3 regions of the Oceanisphaera sp. IT1-181 genome follow, and region 1 is predicted to be linked to each of the others. Evidence: riboswitches for the same ligand, from Rfam matches in the RefSeq annotation. Region 1 holds a riboswitch; each other region holds the start of a gene.
What was found. A riboswitch is a leader RNA that binds a small molecule or an ion and turns the genes downstream of it on or off. The one in region 1 is predicted to bind thiamine pyrophosphate.

Region 1 (4,757 bases):
GGTGAGATTTTTGCCCCACAAGGTCACAGTCCAGTTATCTAACTGATAACCAAAGCGCGCATTGAGCAGTGCATAGGCGTCCGAACGGGCGTTATGACTGTCGGAGAAATAAAACGCCTCTTTACCTTCCACATCTAAGCCTGAAAACCAGCCGCTGCCATGATCAAAGCTCACGCCAAGCGCAAATTGGTATTCGGGAGCGTGTGCCGCGTCGCGGCCATCAAAGTTGGCACCGGGCTCTTTTAACTCGGTTTGTAGCAAGCCTAGGCTGGCGTGCAAACGCACGGCGTGCGTCGCTTGCCACTGAGCTTGGGCTTCTAAGCCGTAGCTATAGGCTCGATCGGCATTGGCTGTGTAATCTACGTATTCACTGGAGTTATCTGGGCGCACCACTGTGCGTGAGCCATTAATTTGCGCGTCGTCTCTTTGCTGAAAGAACACCGCCACTTGGGTGTGTAAGCTGTCGTCTAACAAGTTATGTTTGGCACCTAACTCGTAGTTCCACAGGGTTTCGGAATCAAAATTGCGCAGTGTGTCAGGCAACTTGCCGTTAGAGTTATAGCCGCCCACCTTGTAGCCACGAGCGATCAAGCCATAGAGCATTTGGGTCTCGCTGGTTTGGTATTCCAGCGCCATGCGCCCACCCCATAATAGTTCGGTGGGCTTGCTGCGGTTGCCGTCACTGTCGCTATAGAGGGTATTATCTTCTTCTAAGCGCAGGCCGTTGATCCAGGTAAGCTTGTCGGTCAGCCCGGTGGAGAGTTCGCCGTAACCCGCATAGCGGTTCGCGTCATACTCACTGGTAAAGGTGCTCGGCAGATAGGTGTAATCGCGGGTTAAATCTGAGCTGCGATGAAAATAATATAGGCCGCCGGTCCAGTCGGTGCTGTCGTTAAATAGCCGAGACTCTTCGGTGGAAATAAAGCGCACATCGACGGTGGCACCGCGCTCGTCCCTTTGGTAATTATCGGTGGCGCTGTAGGTGTCAGGGTGTAGGCTTGGATAGGTCCAGTCTACGTCAAAACCATATTCTAGATCGCTCTTATTGACGCTGATGGATGTTTCCTGAATAAAGTTCTCATTGCCATACCAAGTCGTTTTACCCGACAGTGCCAGCGTTTCTTGGCGGTCGTGGCCTGGGTTATCCGATAAGGTATGGCGGGTATTATCCAGAGAAAAGGCGTCATAACCGTTATCAACATTGGCGTAAAAGGCGGTGAGGTCTAAGTCCAAATCTTCACTGACGGCAATGCGAAACTTAGTGCGCAGCAGGGTTTCATCAATATTGTTAGTGTCGTCGCGATTTAGGTAATCGTTTTTCACAAAACCATCGCTGGTATTGCGCTGGGCGGCAACGCGATAGGAGACATTGTCGCTAATAGGCCCGCCTACGGCCGCCGCTAAGTTCTGGGTGTTGTACTCAGCCACCGTCAGTTCCACATCACCTGTTAAGGTGTCGGTAGGCTCATTGGCGCTAATGTTGATTAGGCCAGCCAAGGCGTTGGCGCCATACAAACTACTTTGTGGGCCACGCAGCACTTCTACCTGTTTAGTGTCCAGCAAGGTGGCACCTAAGGTCATGGCGCTCATGTCTATGCCATCGACCAACACACCTACCGAAGGATTAACTGCACCAATAAACTGGCTGCGCTCGCCCACACCGCGGATCTGGTAATATTTGCCGCGCGAGGCACCGGCGCTCAAGTTTACGTTAGGCGTTTGCGCCAATACGTCTTCAAGATGATTGTTGCCGGGCTTATTGAGCTCAGCTTCATCAATCACGCTTACGCTGGCCGCAGTTTCTTGCAGGCTGTCATCACGAAAGCTGGACGTAACGGTGGTGGTGTCTAGGGTATAAACCTCAGCCGCGACTGCATAAGTCGGTAACGCGGCCATTAGGCCTAAAGCCACGGCTGAAGATACCGCTGAGGGTAAAAAAGGTAATTTTGGCATTTCAAGTCTCCGCATAGATCTATAGGTTATAGATACGAAAACCGGGTAACGACGAGAGCAGGCAGGTGAGAGCAGAGCAAAGCGTTGCGGCTTCCTATTCCTACGCCGGTATTAGCCGGATCAGGTTCAAAGGGTTCGCGTCTGCGCATCTCAGGCAATCGTAACTGCCACCCCTTAGGATATGACTTATGGTTATAAGTCAGTCTGCATTATACCTATTTAGGCATTAAGGTCGAGATTTATACAGCAAAGCTGTTGTTCCTCTGCGACGGGGCCTTAACAAAAGGGGCCTCAACAAAAAAGCCGCGCTCTAGTGAGCGCGGCTGGTGACTGAATTCATCTTTCTGTATCAGCTTTATTTAGGTGCCTGTTTGTTTTCAGCATTTGTTACTTTAAACAACGCCCTCTAGGTTCATCGCTCTCATGCAGCACCACATCCGAGTGCAGAAATTGCGCCGCGTCTGCTGAATCCGTCACTTTAGTGGCGCTGCGCTCTAGCATCTCAGCTTCAAACTCGCCTAACACGCGGTTGCGAATGCCTGCATCGCGCCAGTTCGATTGTGGCCGGCAGCTTCTGACAATAATGCGTGCCAGTGATAATGCATCGAGCAACGCTTGGTTAGCGCCTTGCCCTTTAAACGGGCTCATGGGGTGCGCCGCATCGCCAAGCAATGTAATGGGACCTGCGCTTGCCAATAATTCTGGCGTGAGTAAGGCGCGGTCATACACCGGATAGCCAGAAATTTGTGCATCCTGAGTGGCTGCCAAAATCTGCGGAATGGGCGAGTGCCACTGGGTGCGCTTGCAGGCTTCTGCCTTTAGCGCTGCAGTGCCTTGGGCACTCAAGGCTCTAGCTTCGTTTTCTGCCATAGGAAAGCTTAATTGCCACATCACAGAATCGGCGTCGTAGGGCATGATATAAATACGCTCATGGCCATTGGCGGTTTGAAATACCGTAGCAGAGTCCAGTAAATCACTGTCTACGCCTTCAAGCGCACTTAATGGGCAGATCCCTAAGATCACCATGCAATCCAAATAACGCAGGGAGCTTATGTCGTGCCCCAAAGCTAAGTGGCGAACGACACTTCTAATACCATCGGCACCCACCACCAAGTCCGCTTTGGCGCTTTGTATTTGTCCGTTCACCTCAAAGCTCAGCTCAACGCCTTTATCAGTCTCTTTAAAGTCGACCAACTGATGGCCCCATTTTACGCAGCTGTGTGTATTTGGGAGTTCATTCAGGTGGGCACCCAATTGTTCCAGCAGCGCTAAGCGCAAAGACTGACGGGCGATATGCACGTTAGTGCGCTTAGGCGCAGAAGTGCTATCTGAGTGCAGCCACTTTCTCATGCCCCATTCGCCAAGCACTTTGCCGTCAGTGGTGTGTACCACATGGCGAGTAGACACCACGCCCTTATCGAGAGAGAAAATACCTAAGCCTTCGATGGCTTTGCTCGCTTGTTGCAAGGTGAGGCCATAACCCTGAGAGCGAGCTTCAAAGCCACTATCGCGCTCATAAAGGGTGAACGGAATGCCACGGTGTAAACAGGCCACCGCCAATGCTACGCCGCCAATGCCGCCTCCAATGATCGCCACAGTTGGATAGTTTTCTGTATCGGCTACCGGTGGGGTAAGAGCCGCGATCAGTCCAGATCCGCCACAGTTTGGGCATGAAGATAAGTGTGCTTTAGGGAGAGCAGGAGCCGTGCCGCCGTTCTTTTCAAACTGCGCTAGCGCTGCCTGATAGCTGAGCTTCACTTTCTTGCGGATCTTCTGACTGATCCGGCCGCGCCCCTGACACTTAGGACAAGGCGCCCAGCTGGCTGCTGCAGAACTCTCTACTTCATTCTCTGTTTCGATAGGTAACTTGATGGGTTGGCCCTCATAAGAAAAGCTTAAGCAAACTCTAATTGCGCTGGCGATTATAAGGCAGTAGCGACCACTTTCATTGCTTTAAAGCATGGTTTTGTTTTGTGCTCTGAGAAGATTTTTTCATTCGTCTTAATGGTACTGGCGATGTCAGTTTGGCAGACCATAGACTCCAATAACAAAAAAGGCCCCCAAAGGGGGCCAAAGGTACAACTAACGCTAAAGACTCAGGATTTTGCGGGAACTGCAGCGACACCGGCAGGACGGACAATGGGTTTCATTATCACGTAATAGCCCAACACGCTCACTACCAGCCCGACAAAGAACGCATAGTCGATGAGCACTAGGCTGCAGACGAAGGACAGACCGTAGACCAAGAAGGCCCGCAGGTTGTAATTGTTCTGATAAACGAAGGGTCCCAGAGGGTTATAAAAGTCGTCCACGTTTAACTGACCACGGCGCAACAGATAGAAGTCGGTCAGCATGATACCCGCTACCGGACCCAGCAAACCGGAAGTAATAACGCTGAACCACAGCAGGTTATCGGCAAACACCCAAGGCATCATCAGCAGGCCGATGGCACCGGAGATGGACACACCCTGGCCAAAAGTCAGTCTGGGGAAGACGTTCATCAGGATAAGAGCGGACGGCATCAGGTTGGCCACTGTGTTGGTGGACCACTGGGCAAAGGCGATGGTGATCATGCTCAGGATCAACACGATTGGCGAATTCATGGAGTTCAGTACGATTTCGATCGGGTCCCAAGTGCCGGTGAGGATACCGCCAATCATGCCCACCATCAGAATACCGGAGCCAATCACGATAAGGCCGGAGATCTGGGCGAAAAAGGGCTTGCGGTTACGGATAAAGAAATTCTTGCTGCTGTGGTCGCGAGAGCGCTCCAGCTTACGGGTCATATCCGGGCTGTTCAGACC
Region 2 (4,757 bases), 1.1 Mb from region 1:
AGCTGGCGGCAGAGGAATGGCCAAATGTCGCTGTGTACACTGATGTGGATCTGATGCTGGCCGAGTCCGGTGCAGAGCTAGTGGTGATCACAGCTCCTAACGAAGTGCACTACGAGTTAGGGCGCAAGGCCTTGAGCTTGGGGCTGCATGTGGTGATGGAAAACCCCACCGTGACTCAGCTGCATCAAGGTACAGAGTTAATGCGCTTAGCTGAAACTAATAACCTGTGCTTGATCCCATTTCATAACCGCCGCTGGGACAGTGACTTTTTAACGTTACGCAAATTACTGGCAGATGGCACCTTGGGCCCAATTCATGGTTTTGAATCCCACTTTGATCGCTTTCGCCCTCGGGTACGCGTAGAAACCCCAGGTGTGGGTGCCGGTATTTGGTTTGATTTAGGCGGGCATTTAGTCGATCAGGCGTTGGTGTTATTTGGTAAGCCACAAGCGGTGACGGGCCGTTGTTTATCGATGCGCCCAGGTGGCAAAGTGACGGACTACTTTCATGTGCTGCTGCATTATCGCGATAAAGAAGTGATTTTGCATTCCAGTCCCTATCATCCAGGACCGAGTTTGCGCTTTAAGTTACAGGGCGAACTGGGCTGCTATATTAAGCGTGGTTTTGATCCGCAAGAAGAGCGTCTGCAAAACGGCATAGTGCCGGACTCGCCATATTTAGCGAAAGAGGCGGAAGCGGACTACGGTATTTTCTATTCGGATGATGATGCACAAGTGATTGAGTCTGAGGTGGGTGGTTATCGTTATTTCTATCAAGCCACGGCCAAGGCAATTCGCGGCGAAGCGCCGCCACCTGTGACCATGCAAGACGCATTAGATGGACTTAATATTATTAATATTGCAGAAAAGAGCTCGGTAGAAGGTCGTACCTTGCCCTTAACGGCTACCAGCTTTAGAGAATAATCGTCTGCTGCTGGCTTAGTATTTTTTATAAAGAGTAAAGTGGTCGAATACTCTTTCTTTAAGTATCGACCCTACTTAACCTTACTCGGCAGTTTGGTCGGCATCTTCTTCAGCGCTAGGCTCTGCGCCATGGCGGCGTTGCAGGGCTAGGCCTTGCAAGAAGTTCCGCAAGAACTGGTCGCCACACGGTTTGAAGTGTTTATGGTCGGGTTTGCGAAACAAAGAAGTCAGCTCAGGCTTTCTTACAATAAATCCGGCCAAGGCCAGCAAGCTTAAAATATCATCTTCTTTTAGTTGCAAGGCGACGCGCAGCTTCTTAAAGACTTGGTTGTTCATCGGCTCGGCACCTTCAGTCTTAGGTGCAGGTCCACCTTCGCGTGGGCCTCTTTCTTGTAATACTAAGCCATCTAAAAAGCCCAATAGCTGCTCATTGCTGCAGCTGTGGTAGTTTTCATCTTCTTCTTTGGCGAGCAAGGCTAAAAACTGCGCTTCATCAATCTCAATACCACCTTGAGCAAACAGGGCGAGTGACTGAGCATCTTTTAAGTCCAGTGAGTAGCGCACGCGGCGTAAAATATCGTTATTAGTCATATTATTTTGGCTCCACTTTTTTAGCTTCTTCTGGCTTATCTTCGGCTTTTTTCACGCGAATTTTTTCACCGTCTACTTCGATACCGTTCAAACTCTTGATGGCGGCTTTAGCTTGAGCAGGGTTTGGCATAAAGGCAAAACCAAAACCTTTTGAGTTATTGGTATTAGGATCCATAACCAGATGGAAGTACTGCACTAAGCCGTAAGGGGCGAGCAGTGCTAAGATTTTTTCTTCGGTAGTGAGGCGAGATAAGCCTCGGATCATAATCTTCATGGATTCTCCAAAATAATATGTTGGCGCCTTATCTTAAGATGATAAGCCGTTCATTAAGTGGTTGTTTATAAAATGGGCTGGCATAAGCCTGAATGCTTAATGCAAGGGGTCGCGAGTGTAGCAGTTTGTCTGGCTAACGTCTGCCTGCTTATGCCTGACTATTTAGAGGATAGCACCGAGATTGGCGTCCATAAAAAAGCCGACCTTTACGGGCCGGCTTGTGATCATTTTACGTGTTAACCGTGTGACGTCATGGTTTAAAACTAACTTTCTAAACTGCGAATACGTTGGCGCAAGATAGAAAAATCAAAGGTCTGGCGGTTAGGCATAAACTGCAATAACACAGAGACCAGCACAGGTACTAAGCTCGCCAGTAAGAATGACTCCAATAGATATTCGATTGGCGCACCAGGGGCTGGGAACAGCCACAGGCCTGCGATTAAGCCGGCGGCGGTGCTGAGCACGGCGTTATAAGCCTGATAACGAGCGCTATAAAAGCCAAAGAACACCGGGAAGGCCGCGGCGCAACATAAGAGATCGGCCAATAAGAACAGATACAAGACGCTAAAGCCTTGAGACGCCACTATCAATACCGGAATAGAGATCAATACTATCAACCAGCGGGATAAACCCAGCAGGCGGTTGGCGCTAAAATCCGGTAACAGACGGCGCAAGTCCACCACTATCATGCTGGAAATACCGCTGATGGTGGAGTCGGCGCTGCTCATAATCAAGGCTAGGCCAAAGGGCAATAAACCGATGGCAAACCACAACGGAATGTTAGACAGCAGCACATCAAACACGGCTACCGAGCCATCACCTGCTAAGCCTAAGCCCACGAAGGCTAAGCCGAATAGGCCCATGATAAAGATAAAGATGAAGCTCAAGATACCGCTGACGATAAAGCCATTACGAATGGCTTTATTATCTTGAGCGGCAAAAATACGCTGCCAAGTGCCTTGGTAAAAAAGCCCGGTTAACACTACCGCAATAAAGAAGGTGAGGCCGGATTTAAAGCCACCCATATCAAAGGGATTGAGTAGCTCTGGCGCTTTTTCTTTGAGGCCGGCGATAGTGGGCCCAATGCCGCCCACCGCTTGCCAGCCAAACATAATCAGCAGTAATAAAAACGGCAGTATTACTATGATCTGTAGGCGGTCGGTAAAAATGGTGACGCGCAGGCCGCCGTATAAGGTGTAGAGCAGGGTGGCCAACATTACGATAGAAGCAGTAGCCCACAAAGGCACGGGTGCCAGCAAACTTACCATTTTAGCGACGGCGGTGAGGCCTGCGGTCAGTGAGATAAACATGTAGAACATCATGATCACCATCACGAAGCCATACATGGTTTTACCGTAGCGATGCAGCACAAATTCAGTGAGGGTGTGGCCTTCTGGGATCAGCTCGCGCAGCCTTTTACCTAAGGGGATCATCATAAAGCGGGGCGCAAGTGAGCCCAGTGCATAGCCGATCACCGCCCCTATGCCGCCCCACGTGGCGGCTTCTGCCGGGCCAAATAATATCCAAGCGCCGAGCGTGGTGGCTAATAATGTCAGCATAGTGGATATGCCGTTTTGACTATTGCGAGCCACGACAAAGTCTTCGATATTGTCTTGCTGGCGGCGCGCATAATAGAGGCCTGGAATAGCAAACATGGCGGCAAATAAGCAGAGCCATAAAATGGCTTCGGTAGTGCTGAGTAGCATGTATTCTCCCTTTGCCAAAAGGCAAACATGATTAACATCGTCAGTCATTGACGGTTATATGGGCGATAGTATGCCGGGTAACAACGGTCGCAGAGGTGGGGAGTGAGGGTAAGTCAGTTCCTTCCCTTCGCCGGCATTATCCGGATCAGGTTCTAAGGGTTACCGCTGCAAGTAGCGGAATCTCAGCCAAATTGGGTGTAATTTCTACACCTTAGGCTCCCCCAGGAATGACAATGAGAGTAAGAATAAAAGTGACGCTTGTCAAACATTGGACTTACGTGAGGTGGGAGGTAGAGGCCGCTTTAGCTGGCCGATGGCACGTAGCGGCATAAAGTGATCAAACAAGATGATATTTCCAAACCAAGCTCCTGACATACGTCAGAATGACGGCGAAAAAAAGCCCCGAGCTTGGCTCAGGGCTTTTTATCTAGGTTGGTGCTTATCGTTTTGCTGCGCAAAACCGGCCGGATAAATCGGCCTCTACGGTATTAGCTAGGCGCTACTTCACCATCCAGCTGATGGTTTCACCGGCACGGATGGGCACCAACTCTTGACCACCTAAGGGCAGGGTGGCGGGCACAGACCAGGTCTCTTTCACCAAGGTAATGGTGTCTGAGTTGCGTGGCAGGCCGTAAAAGTCTGGGCCGTTATGGCTGGTAAAGGCTTCCAGTTTATCCAGAGCACCCGCTTCTTCAAATACTTCTGCATACAGCTCAACGGCGGCGTGCGAGGTATAAGCGCCAGCGCAACCACAGGCGGTTTCTTTATTTTGCTTAAAATGCGGCGCCGAGTCGGTACCGATAAAGAATTTCTTATTACCACTGATGGCTGCGCGCACTAACGCTTGCTGATGGGTGTTGCGCTTTAAAATCGGTAAGCAGTAATAGTGCGGACGAATGCCACCCACCAGCATGTGGTTACGGTTAAACATCAAGTGATGCGTGGTAATGGTAGCCGCTACGTTATCACCGGCTTGCTCCACAAACTTAACCGCGTGCTCGGTAGTAATGTGCTCGAGTACGATTTTCAGCTGAGGAAAATCGCGCACTACGTCGGGCAAGATAGTCTCAAGAAACACCTTCTCGCGGTCGAAAATATCCACGCTGGCGTCGGTCACTTCGCCGTGCACCAACAACAAGATGCCGGTTTCTTGCATCACATCCAACACTGAGTAAATATTCTTCACGTCAGTTACGCCGGAGTCCGAGTTGGTGGTGGCACCCGCTGGATACAACTTGCAGGCCACGATTTTACCGCTGGCTT
Region 3 (4,757 bases), 970 kb from region 1:
AAAGGATAAGGAGTAGACGAAGGCATCTTCAGACCAGAAGACGTAGGTTAATAAGCCAATGGTGGTCAGCAAGATAGTCAAAATATAATTGGCCATATAGCCGTTTTGCAGCACCCGCGTTTGCTTATCGGCAATCCACACTAGGCCTTGCATAATGTGTTCATAGCCACGCTCAGGCCCATAAGCCAAGAAATCGATGGCACTGCTTAACGGCTCGCGAACCTTATTCCAGTAGCAATATAAGAGTGCGCCGCACAATAACGCCACACCGCTCAGCAATAACGGAAGATTGAAACCGTGCCATAACGCCAGATCCAGCTCGACGCTAGCGCCGCCGTTAATGGCCGCGATTGACGCCTGTAATAATGGAGAAACCAAGCTGGGCATTAAGCCAAATAGCAGGCTAAGCAGCGCCAACACCGTGAAGCCTAAGCGCATCGACCAGTGCGCTTCTTCCGGTGTTCGGGGTGTGACTTTATAAGGGCCATAAAAGGGCTTAACGGCCACCAAGGCACTGGCCGCCACTATGCAAATAGCGGTAATCAAGCACAGCACAGTTAATAAAGCGGCCAGTTTAGTACTGCCTAAAGCACCACTAAACATCAGCTCCTTGGCGATAAAGCCAAACAAAGGCGGAATACCCGCCAATGACAGGGCGGCAAGAGTGGTAAACATCGCCGTGTGCGGCATATAGATGCGCAGGCCCGACAAGTCGCGTACATCTTTAGTGCCGGTGGAGTAATCCAAGGTGCCAGCGGCCATAAAGAGCGCGCCTTTATATAAGGCATGGGCCAGCAAGAATACCATGGCCGCTTCTAGCGCATGAGGCGTGCCGATGCCAATCAGCATGGTCAAAGTACCCAGCGCCATGACAGTCGAAAAGGCCAAGATACGTTTAAGATCGGTACTGCACACCGCCATAATGGCGCCCACCGTCATAGTCACGCCGCCAAATAACGACAGCGTAGTAGTCCAGACTTCATGGCCGGCCATCATGGGTTGTAAGCGCGCCATTAAATAAATGCCGGCTTTTACCATGGTCGCCGAGTGCAAGTAAGCACTCACCGGAGTGGGGGCCGCCATGGCATTAGGCAACCAAAAATGAAACGGCGTTTGTGCTGATTTAGTAAAGGCGCCCAGCAGTATCAAGCCCATCATGGCGATAAACAGCGGGTTGTCTTGTAATGAGGTGCCTTGGGCCAATAGCTCGCTGAGCTCAAAACTGCCGCCTATATGGCCCAGTAAAATCAAGCCGGTCATCAAGGCAAGACCACCCGCCACGGTAATAAAAAAGCCCTGCAAGGCGGCCTTGCGGGCTTTTTCTTGTTCGTGATTAAAGCCGATCAGCAAATAGGAGGTAAAGCTGGTCAGCTCCCAAAATACAAACATGGCAATCAAGTTGCTGGATAATACCAAGCCCAACATCGCCGCCATAAAGGCCAGCAAATACATCAATAACTTATGAATATCTCGGTGGCCTTGTAGATAACGGCCCGCATAAATAAAGATAAAAGTACCAATGCCGGTGATCAGCAAGGCAAACATCAGGCTTAGGCCATCGACCATTAAGCTCAGATTAATATTGAGACTGGGTATCCAAGAATAATGATAATGCAGCGTTTCGCCTGCGGTCACCGCCGGCCAAAACGTTAAAAAATAGCCAAACAATGCCGCCGGCAGTACCGACAGGCACCAACCAATCTTCGCGCCCATAATGCGAGACAGTTGTGGCACCAGAAAGGCTAAAATAAAGCCCGATAAAATGGCAACAAGCATAGGAAAATGCCTCCTTTCCTTGCCTGTTCAGGCAATAGAATAAGCTAAAAATAGGGAAGAGATAACACTGGGCAGAGGCTATAGTTAGAAGCTATTTCGATTATTTATCAATAAGCTTATCAATCAGTTAATCGATTATTTTTATATTATTATGGCGATCGATACTACAAGTCGACCTAGTAAAACGCAAGCAGGCCACAGTTTTTTCGCCCGCTTGATAACGTTAATTGAGAGATTGATCTAAGTATTCACCAACTCTATATGCAATAGCGATTCCAATATTTTATTTATGGTACAAGTCGGGTCGGGCCTATTTTGGTAGCGAAAAAATGCTCCACCGGACCTCGGCCTTGGCCGATACGCACTAAACTGCCAGCCAAAATCGCCTGATCGATATAGTGCTTAGCCCGCTCTACGGCTTCTTCTAAGCTAAAACCTTGACCTAAATAACTGGCCAGCGCCGCCGATAAAGTACAGCCAGTGCCGTGGGTATTCGCCGTCATAATGCGCGGCGTATCGAAGCAGCGCACTTGACCACCCATTAATAACCAGTCTGGGCTACGCGCTTCTTGTTGCAAGAAGCCGCCTTTGATTAATACCGCCTTACAATCCAACTGCTGTAAACCGGCAAATAAGGCTTCTACGTCAGACAAATACTCAGGAATCGCCACCCCCAATAAAGCCGCCGCTTCCGGTAAGTTAGGCGTGATCACATCCGCCAACGGCAGCAACTCGGTGCGCAAGCAATGCACCGCATCGTCCGCCAGCAACATGTCGCCATTGGCGGTCACCATCACAGGATCCACCACTAAATGCTGGGGCTGATAACGGCGCAACGCCGCCGCTACTGTGCGAATGGTTTCGCTATCACCGAGCATGCCTACTTTCACCGAAGTAATGGCCAAATCGCTGAATACCGCGTCTAATTGCGCTTGGATCATGGCTTGCGGCGTTGGGTGTACTGCGGTCACGCCTTGAGTATTTTGTGCAGTGAGGGCCGTTATCACAGAGCAGGCGTAACCGCCGGTGGCAGAAATGGCTTTAATATCCGCTTGAATACCCGCGCCACCGCTGCTGTCTGAGCCGGCAATGGTGAGGACTATTGGTTTTTGGTGATGTGGCTTTTGGTGATGAGGTTTTTGCTTATTTGCTGCATTAGCAGAGAACTGAGTGGACATTTATTAAGCTCCTTCGGGCGAAGGACTTGCAGGTAAAGTGGCACTTACCCGTTAGTTTCCTACGCCAGCATTAACTGGATCAGGTACAGCGGGTCCGGCATCTACCGTCTCAGCACTTAGGTTTTTGACCAAGGCTCCCCGACTAACAATGGTTGGATAATAGCGACCTACACCTTGAAAAGAAAGCCGTACGCTTTACGCCATACGCGGTAAGTCATACATAAAGAAACACCGAACCAACCGGCTCGGTGCTTTGTTGTTAACGTAACGCGTATAACGTACGGCGTGCAGCTGTCAGTTAATGCGCTTGATCCCAGTTATCGCCGTCGCCGGCTTCAACCAGTAATGGCACATCAATACTGGCCGCATGCTCCATGAGATCGCAGATCTGCTGTTTAAACTCTTCGACTTTATCTTCACGAATTTCAAACACCAACTCATCGTGTACTTGCATCAGCATGCGCACTTCACCGTCGGCTTGGCTCTTTAACCAAGCCGCGACCTTGATCATGGCTTTCTTGATGATATCGGCGGCGGTTCCCTGCATTGGCGCGTTGATCGCGGCACGTTCGGCGCCTTTACGGCGCGCACCGTTTTTAGCGTTGATCTCAGGCAAATATAAGCGACGACCAAACAAAGTCTCCACGTAGCCTTTATCTGCGGCCAGAGCGCGGGTGTCTTCCATGTATTTGAGCACGCCTGGGTAGCGCTCAAAGTAAATATCCATATAAGCCTGAGACTCATGGCGCGCAATACCTAACTGGCGAGACAAACCAAAGGCACTCATGCCATAAATCAAACCAAAGTTAATGGCCTTGGCCCGACGACGCTGCTCGGTAGTTACGCTGTCGAGCGCCACGCCAAACACTTCCGCCGCGGTGGCCTTGTGGATATCCAAGCCTTGGCCGAAGGCATCGAGCAGGCCTTTATCTTTGGAGAGGTGCGCCATGATGCGCAGTTCAATTTGCGAGTAATCCGCCGCCACCAACTTATAGCCTGGCTCGGCAATAAAAGCTTGGCGAATGCGCCGCCCTTCGGTCGTACGAATCGGAATATTTTGTAAGTTAGGATCCGAGGACGACAAGCGACCAGTCGCCGCATTGGCCTGATGATAGGAGGTATGAATGCGCCCACTGTGCTGATTCACCATCAATGGCAGCTTGTCCGTGTAAGTGGACTTGAGCTTGCTTAAGCCACGATATTCCATCAATAACTTAGGCAGCGGATAATCCAGCGCCAGCTCTTGCAGCACTTCTTCTGCCGTTGAAGGCGCGCCCTTAGGCGTCTTTTTCAAAATCGGCAGTGCCAGCTTGGTAAACAGGATTTCACCCAACTGCTTAGGCGAGCTTAAGTTAAAGGGTTCGCCCGCTAATTCATGAGCTTGTAGCTCTAGTTCTTTCAGACGCTTGGCAATTTCATCGCTTTGGATGGCCAGCAGCTTGCTGTCTATCTTAACGCCTGTGTACTCCATCTCAGCCAAAATCGGCACTAATGGCATTTCAATGTCGGTAAATACGCTTTGCAGCTCAGGCTCGGCGGCCAGTTGTTCGGCTAAATGATGGTGCAAGCGCAGCGTTATGTCTGCGTCTTCTGCCGCATAAAATGCCGCTTCTTCTAAGGGAATTTGATTAAACGTCAGCTGCTTAGCACCCTTGCCGGCAATGGCCTCAAAGGGCGTGGTGGCGTGATTTAAGAAGAAATTAGCCATGCTGTCCATGTCGTGACGCGTTTGTACCGAGTTCAGTACATAAGACTCCAACATGGTATCCAGCCCAATGCCACGCATCTGAATATCGTGATTTT

Region 2: linked by a shared signal. The riboswitch ahead of R0134_RS15675 (sodium:solute symporter family transporter) and the one ahead of R0134_RS10955 (TonB-dependent receptor) in region 1 are both predicted to bind thiamine pyrophosphate.
Region 3: linked by a shared signal. The riboswitch ahead of thiD (bifunctional hydroxymethylpyrimidine kinase/phosphomethylpyrimidine kinase) and the one ahead of R0134_RS10955 (TonB-dependent receptor) in region 1 are both predicted to bind thiamine pyrophosphate.

Annotation. Positions count from the first base shown of each region.
Region 1 is NZ_CP136856.1:2,455,844-2,460,600, reverse strand. Features, by position in the region: gene R0134_RS10955 (TonB-dependent receptor) at 1-1,953, opposite strand, end outside; TPP riboswitch at 2,034-2,138, opposite strand; gene R0134_RS10950 (NAD(P)/FAD-dependent oxidoreductase) at 2,341-3,549, opposite strand; gene R0134_RS10945 (cytosine permease) at 4,050-4,757, opposite strand, start outside.
Region 2 is NZ_CP136856.1:3,525,168-3,529,924, forward strand. Features, by position in the region: gene R0134_RS15660 (Gfo/Idh/MocA family oxidoreductase) at 1-923, shown strand, start outside; gene R0134_RS15665 (DUF1456 family protein) at 1,005-1,514, opposite strand; gene R0134_RS15670 (RNA-binding protein) at 1,516-1,788, opposite strand; gene R0134_RS15675 (sodium:solute symporter family transporter) at 2,052-3,494, opposite strand; TPP riboswitch at 3,600-3,727, opposite strand; gene pyrC (dihydroorotase) at 3,994-4,757, opposite strand, start outside.
Region 3 is NZ_CP136856.1:3,422,352-3,427,108, forward strand. Features, by position in the region: gene R0134_RS15225 (putative monovalent cation/H+ antiporter subunit A) at 1-1,776, opposite strand, end outside; gene thiD (bifunctional hydroxymethylpyrimidine kinase/phosphomethylpyrimidine kinase) at 2,064-2,954, opposite strand; TPP riboswitch at 2,994-3,105, opposite strand; gene polA (DNA polymerase I) at 3,253-4,757, opposite strand, start outside.